One region of the Stutzerimonas decontaminans genome, then DNA from elsewhere that is predicted to be linked to it. Evidence: predicted binding sites of a transcription regulator. Region 1 holds the regulator's gene; each other region holds the start of a gene.

Evidence for each region. The regulator FliA, encoded in region 1, starts transcription of late flagellar genes. The targets are predictions, from matches to a motif close to CTAAAGTTTNNNNNNNNNNNGCCGNTAA.
Region 2: UIB01_RS03730 (methyl-accepting chemotaxis protein) is a predicted target of FliA. The motif match lies at 1,671-1,698, and genes of this name have one in related genera.
Region 3: UIB01_RS10370 (methyl-accepting chemotaxis protein) is a predicted target of FliA. The motif match lies at 1,821-1,848, and genes of this name have one in related genera.

What each region holds. Positions count from the first base shown of each region.
Region 1 is NZ_CP007509.1:1,714,513-1,718,664, reverse strand. It holds gene UIB01_RS08070 (chemotaxis protein CheA) at 1-867, opposite strand, end outside; gene UIB01_RS08065 (protein phosphatase CheZ) at 879-1,673, opposite strand; gene UIB01_RS08060 (chemotaxis response regulator CheY) at 1,697-2,071, opposite strand; gene fliA (RNA polymerase sigma factor FliA) at 2,146-2,871, opposite strand; gene fleN (flagellar synthesis regulator FleN) at 2,889-3,716, opposite strand; gene flhF (flagellar biosynthesis GTPase FlhF) at 3,808-4,152, opposite strand, start outside.
Region 2 is NZ_CP007509.1:819,658-823,809, reverse strand. It holds gene UIB01_RS03730 (methyl-accepting chemotaxis protein) at 1-1,606, opposite strand, end outside; gene UIB01_RS03725 (sodium-dependent transporter) at 1,798-3,258, opposite strand; gene maiA (maleylacetoacetate isomerase) at 3,340-3,999, opposite strand; gene UIB01_RS03715 (fumarylacetoacetate hydrolase family protein) at 3,989-4,152, opposite strand, start outside.
Region 3 is NZ_CP007509.1:2,230,171-2,234,322, forward strand. It holds gene UIB01_RS10370 (methyl-accepting chemotaxis protein) at 1-1,699, opposite strand, end outside; gene UIB01_RS10375 (cupredoxin domain-containing protein) at 2,091-2,528, shown strand; gene UIB01_RS10380 (sensor histidine kinase) at 2,570-3,835, shown strand; gene UIB01_RS10385 (response regulator transcription factor) at 3,832-4,152, shown strand, end outside.

The DNA.
Region 1 (4,152 bases):
AACCGCAGGCTCAAATTTGCCTTTGCCGTGCAGCTGATCGAGCAGCGCTTCGAACTCGTCATCGCTGATCTCATCAGTGGCGCTGGCACTGCCGACCGGCGCAGCACTCGACGGCGCAGCGGGTTCAGCGCTTACGCTGCCAACGGGCTCGAACTTGCCCTTGCCATGCAGCTGATCGAGCAGAGCCTCGAATTCGTCGTCGGTAATCTCATCGCTGGTCGGTGCAGCGACCTCAGGCTCGGGTGCCGTGCTGGATGCACTGGCCGAGAACTGACCTTTGCCATGCAGCTGGTCGAGCAACGACTCGAATTCGTCGTCAGTGATTTCGTCAGCGCCACCGCTTGCCGGCGCGGCTGCAGACTCGCCGGCTGGCGGCTGAACGGCGTCGAGCAGCTGCTCGAATTCGCTGTCGTCAGCTTCGACCTGGGGCTCGGGCATAACCGGCGTCTCGACCGGAGCCGCCGGTTCGTCAGCAGAAGCGGGTTCTGCCAGACGCGCCAGAGCGGCGAGTAGCTCGCGTGAGGCGGGAGTCGGCTCGACGCGCTCGCGGACCTGACTGAACATCTCGTTCACGGAGTCGAGGGCCTGCAACACGACATCCATCAGTTCGGAGTCGACGCGACGCTCACCCTTGCGCAGGATGTCGAAGACGTTTTCGGCGATATGGCAGCACTCCACCAGCTCATGGAGCTGAAGAAAGCCCGCACCGCCCTTTACCGTGTGGAACCCGCGAAAAATCGCATTGAGCAACGCCATGTCATCGGGGCTGCTTTCCAGCTCCACGAGTTGCTCGGACAATAGTTCGAGAATCTCGCCGGCCTCTACCAGGAAATCCTGGAGGATTTCTTCATCGGCGTCGAAGCTCATATTCACTTCCCCTAAAAGCCCAGGCTTGAAAGCAGATCATCGACATCGTCCTGGCCGGAAACGACGTCTTCACGCATATCGGCATGCATCTGCGGACCTTCACCGTTGGAAGGCATTTTTTCTTGTTTTTTCTTCTCTTGCTCGGCACGCATGGCATCGCGGTCGTGCTGGATGCCGGCGACGCGGTCGACCTGCCCCGCCATGAGGACGAGATTGAGCAGGTTGCTTTCAAGCTCGGTGATGAGGCGGGTCACCCGCTTGATCACCTGGCCGGTCAGATCCTGGAAGTCTTGGGCAAGCATGATTTCGCTGAGATTCTGCGACAGCTGGCTGCCGTCATTCATGCTGCGCTGGAGGTATTGGTCGATGCGCTTGACCAGCTCGCGGAATTGCTCGGCATTCATTTCGCGACGCATGAAGCGCTGCCAGTCGGCCGTCAAGCTCTGGGCCTCGTAGCTCACGTAGTTCACCAGCGGAGCGGACTCCTCCACCAGATCCATGGTGCGATTGGCGGCCTTCTCGGTCATCTCCACCACGTAGGACAGGCGATCGGTCGCATCGGTAATCGGTGACGGATCGCCCCCGGTAGCGCAGGTATCCATCTCGAGCTTGACGATAGCGTTGTGCAGCTCGCGGGTGAGCTTGCCAACCTCCAGATAGAGCCCGTGATTGCGCACCTGATTGAGCTCGTTGAACATCTGCGTCGCTTCATCGAAGCGGCCCTGCTGCAGACTTTCGATCAGCTTGGGTGCATGGGCCTTCAGAGTCGCTTCGAACTCTGCCAGGCTTTGATCTGCTTGCGTCATAGTGCCCTCGCGGCGTTGCTGCTTCAGCCGTTGACGCGCTCGAAGATCTTCTCGATCTTCTCCTTGAGCACCTGGGCAGTAAAAGGCTTGACCACATAGCCGTTAACCCCGGCCTGTGCCGCCTCGATGATCTGGTCGCGTTTCGCCTCGGCTGTCACCATCAGTACTGGCAGGTGCTTGAGGCGCTCATCAGCGCGCACGGTGCGCAGCAGATCGATACCGCTCATGCCCGGCATGTTCCAGTCGGTGACGAGGAAGTCGAAGCTGCCGCTCTTCAGCATTGGCAGCGCGGTGGTGCCGTCATCCGCTTCGGCGGTGTTGGTGAACCCCAGATCACGCAGGAGGTTCTTGATGATTCGTCTCATCGTCGAGAAGTCATCGACGATGAGGATTTTCATGTTCTTGTCCAAGTCGACCTCCGTAAGTCCAAAAATGCCTCAGCAAACCGAGCACGTCATACCGCAAACAATCGTCAATTGGCGCGCCATTCGCCGAGGCGTGCACGCAAGCGCGCAGCACACTGGCTATGCAACTGGCTCACACGCGACTCGCTAACTCCCAGCACCTGCCCAATTTCCTTCAAGTTCAATTCTTCGTCGTAATACAGCGACAGCACCAGCTTCTCGCGCTCGGGCAGGTTGGCAATGGCGTCGGCCAGGGCCTGCTGAAAGCGTTCGTCCTCGAGATCGCGGAAGGGCTCAGGGTGGGTACTGGCAGCATCCTCCTGAAGCTCGCCGTGCTCACCCTCCTGCAGCAGATCATCGAAGCTGAACAGGCGGCTGCCCAGCGTATCGCCGAGAATGCCGTAATACTCATCGAGGCTTAGCTTAAGTTCGGCCGCAACCTCGTGATCTTTAGCGTCGCGACCGGTTTTCGCCTCGATCGCCCGAATCGCCTCGCTGACCATCCGCGAATTGCGGTGCACCGAGCGCGGCGCCCAGTCGCCCTTGCGCACTTCGTCGAGCATGGTGCCGCGAATGCGGATACCGGCGTAGGTTTCGAAACTGGCACCCTTGCCGGCGTCGTATTTCTTAGCTGCTTCCAGCAGTCCGATCATTCCAGCCTGAATCAGATCGTCGACCTGCACGCTGGCAGGCAGACGCGCCAGCAGGTGGTAAGCGATTCGCTTGACCAGCGGGGCGTACTGATCGATCAGGCGGTACTGCGCATCCTTTGCCTGAGCCTTGCTGTAATACATAGCGGATCCGGCACCTGTCATTCGTGGCTTTGTGAAGCGGGGGTGATGAGACGCTCTACGAAGAATTCGAGATGACCACGCGGCGTGGCGGGCAACGGCCAAGTATCGACCCTCTGCGCGATGGCCTTAAACGCCAGCGCGCATTTAGATCGCGGGTAGGCTTCATAGACCGCACGCTGCTTCTGTACAGCCTTGCGCACAGCCTCATCGTAAGGCACGGCACCGACATACTGCAGCGCTACATCCAGAAAGCGCTCGGTGACCTTGGTCAGCTTGGCGAACAGGTTGCGCCCTTCCTGCGGAGCATGAGCCATATTGGCGAGCACCCGGAAACGGCTGATGCCGTAATCACGGTTAAGCAGTTTGATCAGCGCGTAGGCATCGGTGATCGAGGTCGGCTCATCGGTGACGACCAGCAGCACCTCCTGCGCGGCGCGCACGAAGCTCACTACTGAATCGCCGATACCAGCCGCGGTGTCGATGATCAGCACGTCGAGCTCGTCGCCGAGCTCGCTGAACGCCTGGATCAACCCCGCGTGCTGCAGCGAAGACAACTGCACCATGCTCTGCGTGCCGGATGCGGCCGGCACTACGCGGATGCCGCCCGGCCCCTGGATCAGCACGTCGCGCAGATCACATTCGCCGGCGATGACGTCGGCCAGGGTGCGCTTGGTGGTAAGCCCCAGCAGCACGTCGACGTTGGCCAGGCCGAGGTCGGCGTCAAGCAACACCACACGTCGGCCAAGGTCAGCCAGCGCCAGTGCCAGATTGACCGACACGTTGGTCTTGCCGACGCCACCCTTGCCGCCGGTCACCGCAATCACCTGTACGGGATGCATACCCATGTTCACATGCCTATATCTTGCTGGGGCCTTGCGGCCGGCGATGCGCCCGCATGGCACGCATCTGATTCATTCAGGTACTGCTGTCGCAGCATCATCCGGCCCGCCGTGACGAGCCGTTGTACAACCCGGCGAACATATCGGCCATGGTTTCCTCGCTCGGTTCCTCGCCGGATTGCAGACTCACCGCGCGACTGACCAGTTGATGGCTGCGTGGCAGGTGCAAGTCGTCCGGAATCCGGGGGCCGTCCGCGAGGTACGCTATCGGCAAGTGCTGGCTGATCGTGAGCCCAAGCACATCACCGAGGCTGCCAGCCTCGTCCAGCTTTGTCAGGATACAGCCAGCCAGGCCACAGCGACGATAGTTGTGCCACGCCGCCTTGAGCACCTGGCTCTGGCTGGTTGCAGCCAGCACCAGATAATTCTTCGATTTGACGCC
Region 2 (4,152 bases), 890 kb from region 1:
TTTCGGTCATGGTCTGCACCGAGGCGCCGGCGCCGACCTGCAGCTGTTCGATCATCTGCTGGATTTCCTGCGCCGAACTCTGGGTGCGGTGCGCCAAGTTGCGCACCTCGTCGGCGACCACGGCGAAACCGCGTCCCGCCTCACCGGCCCGTGCCGCCTCGATGGCGGCATTCAGCGCGAGCAGGTTGGTCTGCTCGGAAATGCCCTTGATCACCTCGAGAATCTGGCCAATGTCGACGGTCTTGGCGTTGAGCGCTTCGATCTGCGCACAGGACGCACTGATCTTCGCCGACAGCTCGCGCATCGCGGCAATGTTCTGCTCCACCACCTGGCGACCGTCCTCGGCCTGATGCCGCGCACCGCTGGCCTGCTGCGAGGCATCGGCCGCGTTGCGCGCGATCTCCTGCGCGGCGGCGCCGAGTTCGTTGATCGCTGCCGCCACGCTGTTGGTGCGGCTGGCCTGCTCATCGGAGTTGGCCATCGAGGAGTTGGACGCTGCCAACACCCGGGCGGCAACCTCATTGACCTGCTGCGTCGCGGAGGACACTTCGCGGATGGAGGTATGAATACGCTCGACGAAGCGGTTGAACGCCGAGGCCAGTTCGCCGAATTCGTCCTTCGACTGCACCGCCAGCCGCCGGGTCAGATCGCCCTCACCTTCGGCGATGTTGGCCATGGCGCGGCCCATGTCAGTCAACGGACGCATCAGCACGCGCATCAGCATGCCGAGCAACAGCAAGATGAACGTTACGGCGGCAATGGTAGCGATCAGTGCAGTGGTACGAAAACTGGCCAGCGCGGCATAGGCCTTGTCGCGATCCAGCGATATGCCGACATACCACTGCACCGAAGGTAGGCCCTTGACCGGGCTGAAACTGAGGATGCGCGGCGCCCCATTGAGCTGCACCTCGACATAGCGGCTGTCGAGCGACGGAGTGTTTTGTGGATAGATGTCACGCAGCGACTGCATCACCCGCTTGCTGTCTGGATGGACCAGTACCTTGCCATCGGCACTGATCAGAAAGGCATAACCCAGGCCGTCGAAGTCCAGTGCGTTAAGCATCTCCACCAGCGTCTTCAGTCCAAGATCCCCGCCGACCACGCCCAGCGTACGCCCACCGTTCTTTGCTGGCGTGGCTACTGTTACCACCAGTTCGTCCAGCGTGGCATCTACATAGGGCTCGGTCAGCGTCGTGCCATTTGCGGACAAGGCGTCCTTGTACCAGGGGCGCGTACGCGCATCGTAGTCAGCCGGCATTTCCTCGTAGGGACGCAGGATGTAGCTGCCATCCGCCCCGCCGAGATAGGTAAACATGAAGGTTGAGGCCAGCGCGCGCTGCTCGAACAGATCGCCTGCACGTTCCGTACTACCGTCACTGCCGATGGTCTGCGCCGCGCTTTCCACCAGAAGGATGCGCCCAGACAGCCAGTTCTGGATGTTATGCGCCGTCACCTCACCCATCTCGTCGAGATAGCTTTCCAGATTCGCGCGGATGGCGTTGCGCTGCAGATAATCGTTGTACAGCGTGAAGAGTGCGAAGGTAGTGATAACCACCAGAGAAGCAGCCAACAGAATCTTCTGGCTGAACTTGAGATTTAAGGGCATGGGACGTCCTGTGTGACTTCTAAAACCGGCGTCCTGCAGGTGCTTGCCGTCCCTGTATCAGTTCCCTTCGGCTGCCGCAGAGGAAACTTGAGCATTTGCCTCATCCATCTTTCAGTCCACCACCTTCTCGCAATCGCAGAAACAAAAACGCCAGCCTCGCGGCTGGCGTTTAGCAGGCTTGTGCAGTGGCCTCAGCGCCCGGCCAGCGCCGGCATCACTCGCGGGCGCAGCAGCTCGCCGACCAGGGTGAGTGCACCGATCGCGCCGGCGATCCAGTACCAGCGCTGCAGCGGGTCGAAGCCCAGCCAGCCGAGGGCGTGCAGGAACACCATCAGGATCAGCACCGGGCAGACGTAGCGGACCATGAACAGCCATAGCGCGTAGCCCAGCGGCGGCAGATTGAGCTCGTCGCGCATGATCTCGCTGCGCAGTGCGTAACCGGCCAGCAGCACAGTGAAGATCCCGCCCAGCGGCATCATCCAGCGCGAGGTCAGGTAATCCAGCCAGTCGAAGAAGTTCTTGCCCATCGGCGTCCAGCCGGACATGAGGTTGAACGAGAGCATCGCCAGCATGCTGATCACCAGCAGTACCGCACCCGAGCCCATCGCCGCCTTCAGGCGCGAGATGCCGTGCTTCTCATTGAGATAGGCAACGGTGGCTTCGATCATCGAGATCGCCGAGGTCAGCGCTGCAATCGATACCATGGCGAAGAACAGCACGCCGAACGCAGTGCCGAACGGCATCTGCTGGAAGGCCAGCGGCAGGCTCATGAAGATCAGGCCGGGGCCGGCGGTCGGGTCCATGCCATTGGCGAAGATGATCGGGAAGATCGCCAGGCCCGCCAGCAGCGCCACGCACGTGTCGGCGATGGCGACCATGAAGGTGGTGCGGGCGATGGATTGGTCATCCGGAATATACGAGCCGTAGGTAAGGATCGCCCCGGACGCCAGACTGAGGGTAAAGAAGGCGTGACCGAGCGCGGCCAGCAGCGCCTCGCCGGTGATCTTCGAGGTGTCGAAGCTGAACAGGAAGGCGAAGCCCTGATCGAAGCCGCCACTGGTCACCGCGTAGCCCACCAGGATCAGCAGCAGCACGGCCAGGCCCGGCATCATCCAGCGCACCGCGTTTTCGATGCCCTTCTGCACGCCCTTGGCGACGATCCACAGGGTCAGCAGTGCCACCAACAGGCTCCAGCCGCCGAGCTGCCAGGGGTTGGAGTTGTGCGCCTCGAATACGCCGCCCAATGCCTCGACACTGGTCGCGGCCAGGGAGCCGTCGAGCATCTTCACCGTGTAGGCGAAGGCCCAGCCGGCGACCACGACATAGAAGCAGAGGATCAGGAAGCCGGCCGTCATGGCCATGCCGCCAACCGCCTTCCACAGCGGGTTGCCGTTGTTCTCGCGGACCACCCGGCCGATGGCGTCGATCGGGCTGCCACGGCCGCGGCGACCGATGGCGATCTCGCACATCATTACCGGTACGCCGATGGCGAGGATGCACAGCAGGTACATCAATACGAAGGCACCACCGCCGAACTCGCCGGTGATGTAGGGGAATTTCCAGATGTTGCCCAGGCCCACGGCGGAGCCGGTTGCCGCGAGGATGAAGCCCCAGCGCGACAGCCAGAGGTTCTTCGGTTTTTCACGAGTCATACGTCACCTGTTTGTTGTTATCTGTGACGGGATCGGGACCGTCGCGCAGGGCGCGACGGCGTGCAAGGCGGATTCAGTCGTTCATTGAGCGTCGGGCTGCACCTCCGGCGCGGCCTGCTGGAAGGCCGGAAGCGTCTCGCAGCGGGCAACGATCTCGAGAATGCGTGGATACGCCGCGAGGTCACAGGCAAAACGGCGCGCATTGTATACCTGCGGCACCAGGCATGCCTCCAGATAACCTGGCCGATCGTTCAGGGAAAGCTTGTCACCAAAGGTTTCCAGGCCCTGCTCCACCGCCGCCAGCCCCTGGCTGACCCAATGCCGATACCAGGCATTCTTCGCCTCGTCATCGACGCCCAGTTCGGCGCTGAGGTACTGCAGCACGCGCAGGTTGTTCAGCGGATGGATCTCGCAGGCGATGTGCATGGCCAGCGAGCGCACCTGGGCGCGCTCGACCGGATCGGCCGGCAGCAGCGCCGGTACTGGAAACACCTCGTCGAGGTACTCCAGGATCGCCAGCGACTGGCTGATGCGCGCGCCGCCATTGCCTTCGTCCACCAGCAGCGGCACCAGCTGCTGCGGGTTGAGGGCGCGGTAATCGGCCGCACGCTGCTGGCCGCCATCCTTGACCAGATGCACCGGCACCTGGCGGTAGACCAACCCCTTGAGGTTCAGCGCGATGCGCACCCGGTACGCAGCGCTGGAGCGCCAGTAGCCGTAGAGCGTCAGCTCAGTGCTCATAGCGCTCGACCTGCTGATCGATGGCGCCGAAGATGCTCTGCCCGGCGGCGTCGAACATCTCGATGCGCACCCGGTCGCCGAACTTGAGGAACGGCGTCTTCGCCTCGCCATACTCGATGACCTCGAGCATGCGCTTCTCGGCCAGGCAGGACG
Region 3 (4,152 bases), 520 kb from region 1:
TGATGTTGGTTATGTCGAGGCCCGACTGGTTGATCTCCTGCATCGCCGCTTTCAGCGTGACCATCAACTCGTTGCCACCACGGGCCGAATGCTCGGAATCACGCGAGAGGGCGTTGGCTTCGCTGGCGTATTCGGAGGTCTGGCGGATCTGCGCAGCCATCTGGCTGATGGTGGCGCTGATCTCGGTCACCGCGGAGGCCGATTCCGTTGCACCGCTGGAAAGGTCCTGACTGAGGCTCGTCACCTGACCGGCCTTGTCGTTGATCAGCCCTGAGCTTTGCTGGACCTGGGATACCAGTTCGTTGAGGTTGTCTACCATCCGCCTGAGCGCCAGCCCGAGCTGGTCGTGCTCCGATGCCAGGCGAACTTCCACCGCCAGGTCGCCTTGGGAGATGCGTTCAGCCACGTGTACCTGCTCCTGCAGGCTGTCGGCCATCCGGTCGAGACTGGCGGATAGCTGCCCGACTTCGTCCGCGGACTGGTGCCCAAGACGCTGGGAAAAGTCGCCTTTCTGGATGGCACCGGCCAGCTGCGCGGCCTTGCGAATGGGCAGGGCGATCGAGCGGGAAGAAAACCACAGCGCAATCACGGCGAGTATCGAGATGAGCACGCCTGCGCCGATCTGCTGCAGCATGCTCTGATCGCTCTTTGCATCCATCTCGGCCTTCAGCTCGGTGGCCTTGGCCAGCACGATTTCCTTGTCAATCTTCAGCATCATCGACCAGGGCTTGCCGGTGCGGCCGAGCTCGATGGGCGCAAACACCACGATCGTGCCATCTGCGTCCAGCCGGGCGAGTTCTTCACCCTTCTGCACAGCGCTTAACGCCGTCTGCCACTCGTTCGGCAATACCTTCTGGAAGTGCTGGCCGATCAGATCTGGCGAGCGGCTCTCCGCCACGATCAGTCCCTGGTCACTGATGATCGCCACTTCGCCTCGGCCATCGAACAGCTTTCCGGATACTTCGTGGCTGATCTTCTGCACGAAGTCGAGGTTGTAGTCGGTGCCTGCCACGCCCATGAAGCGGCCATCGACGATGATCGGAACCGAAAGCGTCGCCAGCCACACCTGCTTGCCCTGCACGATGTAGGGCAGCGGGCCAAGCACGCTCTCCTTGAGCGTTTCCCGCGGCCCGATGTACCAGCCACCCTTGAGTACGCCGTTGGGGTGCTTGTCCATGGTGTCGTACTCCACCAGCGGTTGCACGGCGATCTTGCCGTCGGCACCGCGTGTCCAGTACGGCGTGAAGCGGCCGGTCTGCTCGTTGTTGCCGTTCAGTCCATCGGTGAAGAGGAAATCCTGGCCGTCGATTGCGTCCGGTTCCCAGCACGAATAGGTGCCGTTGAAGTTTGGCTGGCTCTTGAGCACGTTCAGCAGGATTGAGTTGACCTGATCACGACCGATCTCAAGGCTTCCAGAGTTCGCCGAATTCGACTTGCCGACCGCGAAGGTCGTCGCCATGCCGCGGGCCGCTTCCAGCGCTTCGGTGAACTCGGAACGGATTTCTCCGGCGTATTTCCCGCCGAGGTGCTGCAGGGTCTGCAAGGCCTCTTCCTGCGCTTGCTGACTGACCCGGTCGGACACCAGGTGCTGGGTCGAGCTGGCAAGGTAGACGCTGTATCCGATCAAGATGCCTGCCGTCGCCAGCAGACATAAACCACCGGTGATCGCTATTCGCTGCTGTATGGATCTGAGTGACATCACGGTTCCTACTCCTGATAACGCAAAAGAACCAGCGGCGGCGGGCCCCGGGGCCGTTGAGAGTCTACGCGGGGCGGCCAGAGATCGGATGATGTCCAAACGGCATCATGTATGCCTGGATATTGCGGCCGCGCGGGCCGGAAGTTGATCGGTACCTTGGTACTGCGACTTTGGTACTGGTTCGGCTCGGCTGCTAATTGGGTGCCGCGTCTTCAAGCTGCCAAAACGGGTGGGGCAGCCGGTGTTTCGGTGGATTTGGCTAGCGGCAACTGGCAAGAACGTAGCTGGCGCACCCGATTTAGCGGCTCTTGAGCGATACCAAGGTAGGAAGCTGGGCCGGGCGCAGCGCCTTAGGATGGCGACACCGACAACAATAACGAGGCCACCCCCCATGCCCACTTACAAAGCGCTGCTGCTCAACCTGCTGTTCGTTGGCAGCCTGATCGGCTTCGACCACAGCCACGCTGCCGGTGACCTGACTCGTCGGACTCAGGCACTGCCGGATCTCAGGTTCGGCTCCGAAGAGAGCGACTACGCCGTCTCGCAGAAGGAGTACCAGCTGGAAACCGGCGTCGCCTACCAGCTCAAGGTCAGCTCCGATGGCCAGAAGGAGTGCGCGTTTCAGGCGCCCGAGTTCGCCCAGTCGATCTATCTGCGCAAGGTCGAGGCCGGTGGCGTCGAGATCAAGGCGATCACGCTGGTCGAGCTGGAGTTCGAGGATGCCGGCGAAGCGGAAATTTTCTTCCTGCCCGTCAAGCCGGGCAGCTACCCGTTCTACTGCAAGGGGCTGCAGAACAAGGGCATGGAAGGCCGGTTCGTGGTCAAGTGAAGCGGACTGGCGCACGGCGCTGATCACCGGGAGTTGCCGATATGTCCGCGCTCTGGCGAATCAATCTGCTGGTCACGCTGCTCTTCACCCTGATCACCATGGTCTGTCTGGCGGTATTGCTGCGCCAGGCCGCCCACGATGTGCAGCGTGAGCTCGATGCCGCGGCGGCGGTGGTTGGCTATCTCGGCGAGATGGCCGAGCGCGATCCCGACTCCCTGCGCCCGGGCCTGACCGATAGCCTGCGCCACATTCGCGTGCGCTGGCTGGATGCCTCTGAATCGATGCCAGCCGATGTCGATCCAGCGCTCGACGGCTGGCTAGGTGCCTGGCTGTACCCCGCCGAACTGTCGTCACCCAGCGTCCTCCAGCTGTCCAACGGCCAGCGGCTGCACATCAGCGTCGATCCGCATGACGAAGTCGAAGAGGTCAGCGATTCGTTGCTGCAGCTGCTGGTGCTGTTCGGCCTGGCGCTGCTGCTGTGCCTGCTGGCGATTCGCTGGGCCGTGCGCCCCGGCATGCAAGTACTCAGCGAATTGCTTGGTGCACTGGTGAGCATCGCCGACGGCCGACTCGACACCCGCCTGCCGTCGCATCGCTTCGCCGAGTCGCGCAAGCTCGCCGAACGCTTCAATCACATGGCCGCTGCACTCGAAGATGCGCGGGCCGACAACGAGCAACTGACCCAGGCGCTGTTGGCGCTGCAGGAACGTGAGCGCACCCGGCTGGCGCAAGCACTGCATGACGACCTCGGCCAGTATCTGGCCGGCATCCGCGCGCGGGCCTGCCTGCTGCGCATCCAGGCGGACCAGCCCGACGCCGTCCGTGAAACCGCGGCGCACCTCGAGCAGCACAGCCTCGATCTGCAGAACGGCTTCCGCACGCTGGTGCGTGACCTGTATCCGGTGATGCTCGATCACCTGAACCTGGAAGACGCCATCAGGCAACTCGCCGAGCAGTGGCAGAGCACCCAGGGCATCGCGTGCGAAGTCCAGCTGCGCGGCCCGATTCCCGCGCTGTCGATGGAAGCCAAGCTGCACCTCTATCGCATGGTGCAGGAGGCGCTGACCAACGTGGCGCGGCATGCGCGCGCGACTCGCGTGTGCCTGCATCTGTGTGGGGATCACCACGGGTTGCGCCTGTTGCTACGGGACGATGGCCATGGGCTGCCGCCGGAACGGCCGGGCGTCGGTCTGCGTTCGATGGTCGAGCACGCGCGCTGTCTGGGTGCCCAGCTGCGTGTGCGCCACCGCGCCGGCAAAGGCTGGGCGCTCTATCTCAAGTTGCCTTTGCAAGGAGCCACGTCATGAAGATTCTGCTGGTGGATGATCACGCGGTCGTGCGTCAGGGCTACGCGAGCCTGCTCAAGGCACTGCTTCCGGAAGTGACAGTCAGTGAAGCCGCCAGCGGTGAGCAGGCGCTGGAGCAGGTGCAGGAATCGATTCCCAGCCTGGTCGTGCTCGACCTCGGACTGCCGGGCATCAGCGGTCTGGAAACCTGTAGGCGCTTGCGTCAGCGGTTGCCGTTGTTGCCGGTGCTGGTGTTCAGCATGCACGACGAGCTGGCACTGGTCCGGCAGGCGCTGGATGCCGGTGCCTCAGGCTACCTGACCAAACGCTGCGCGCCG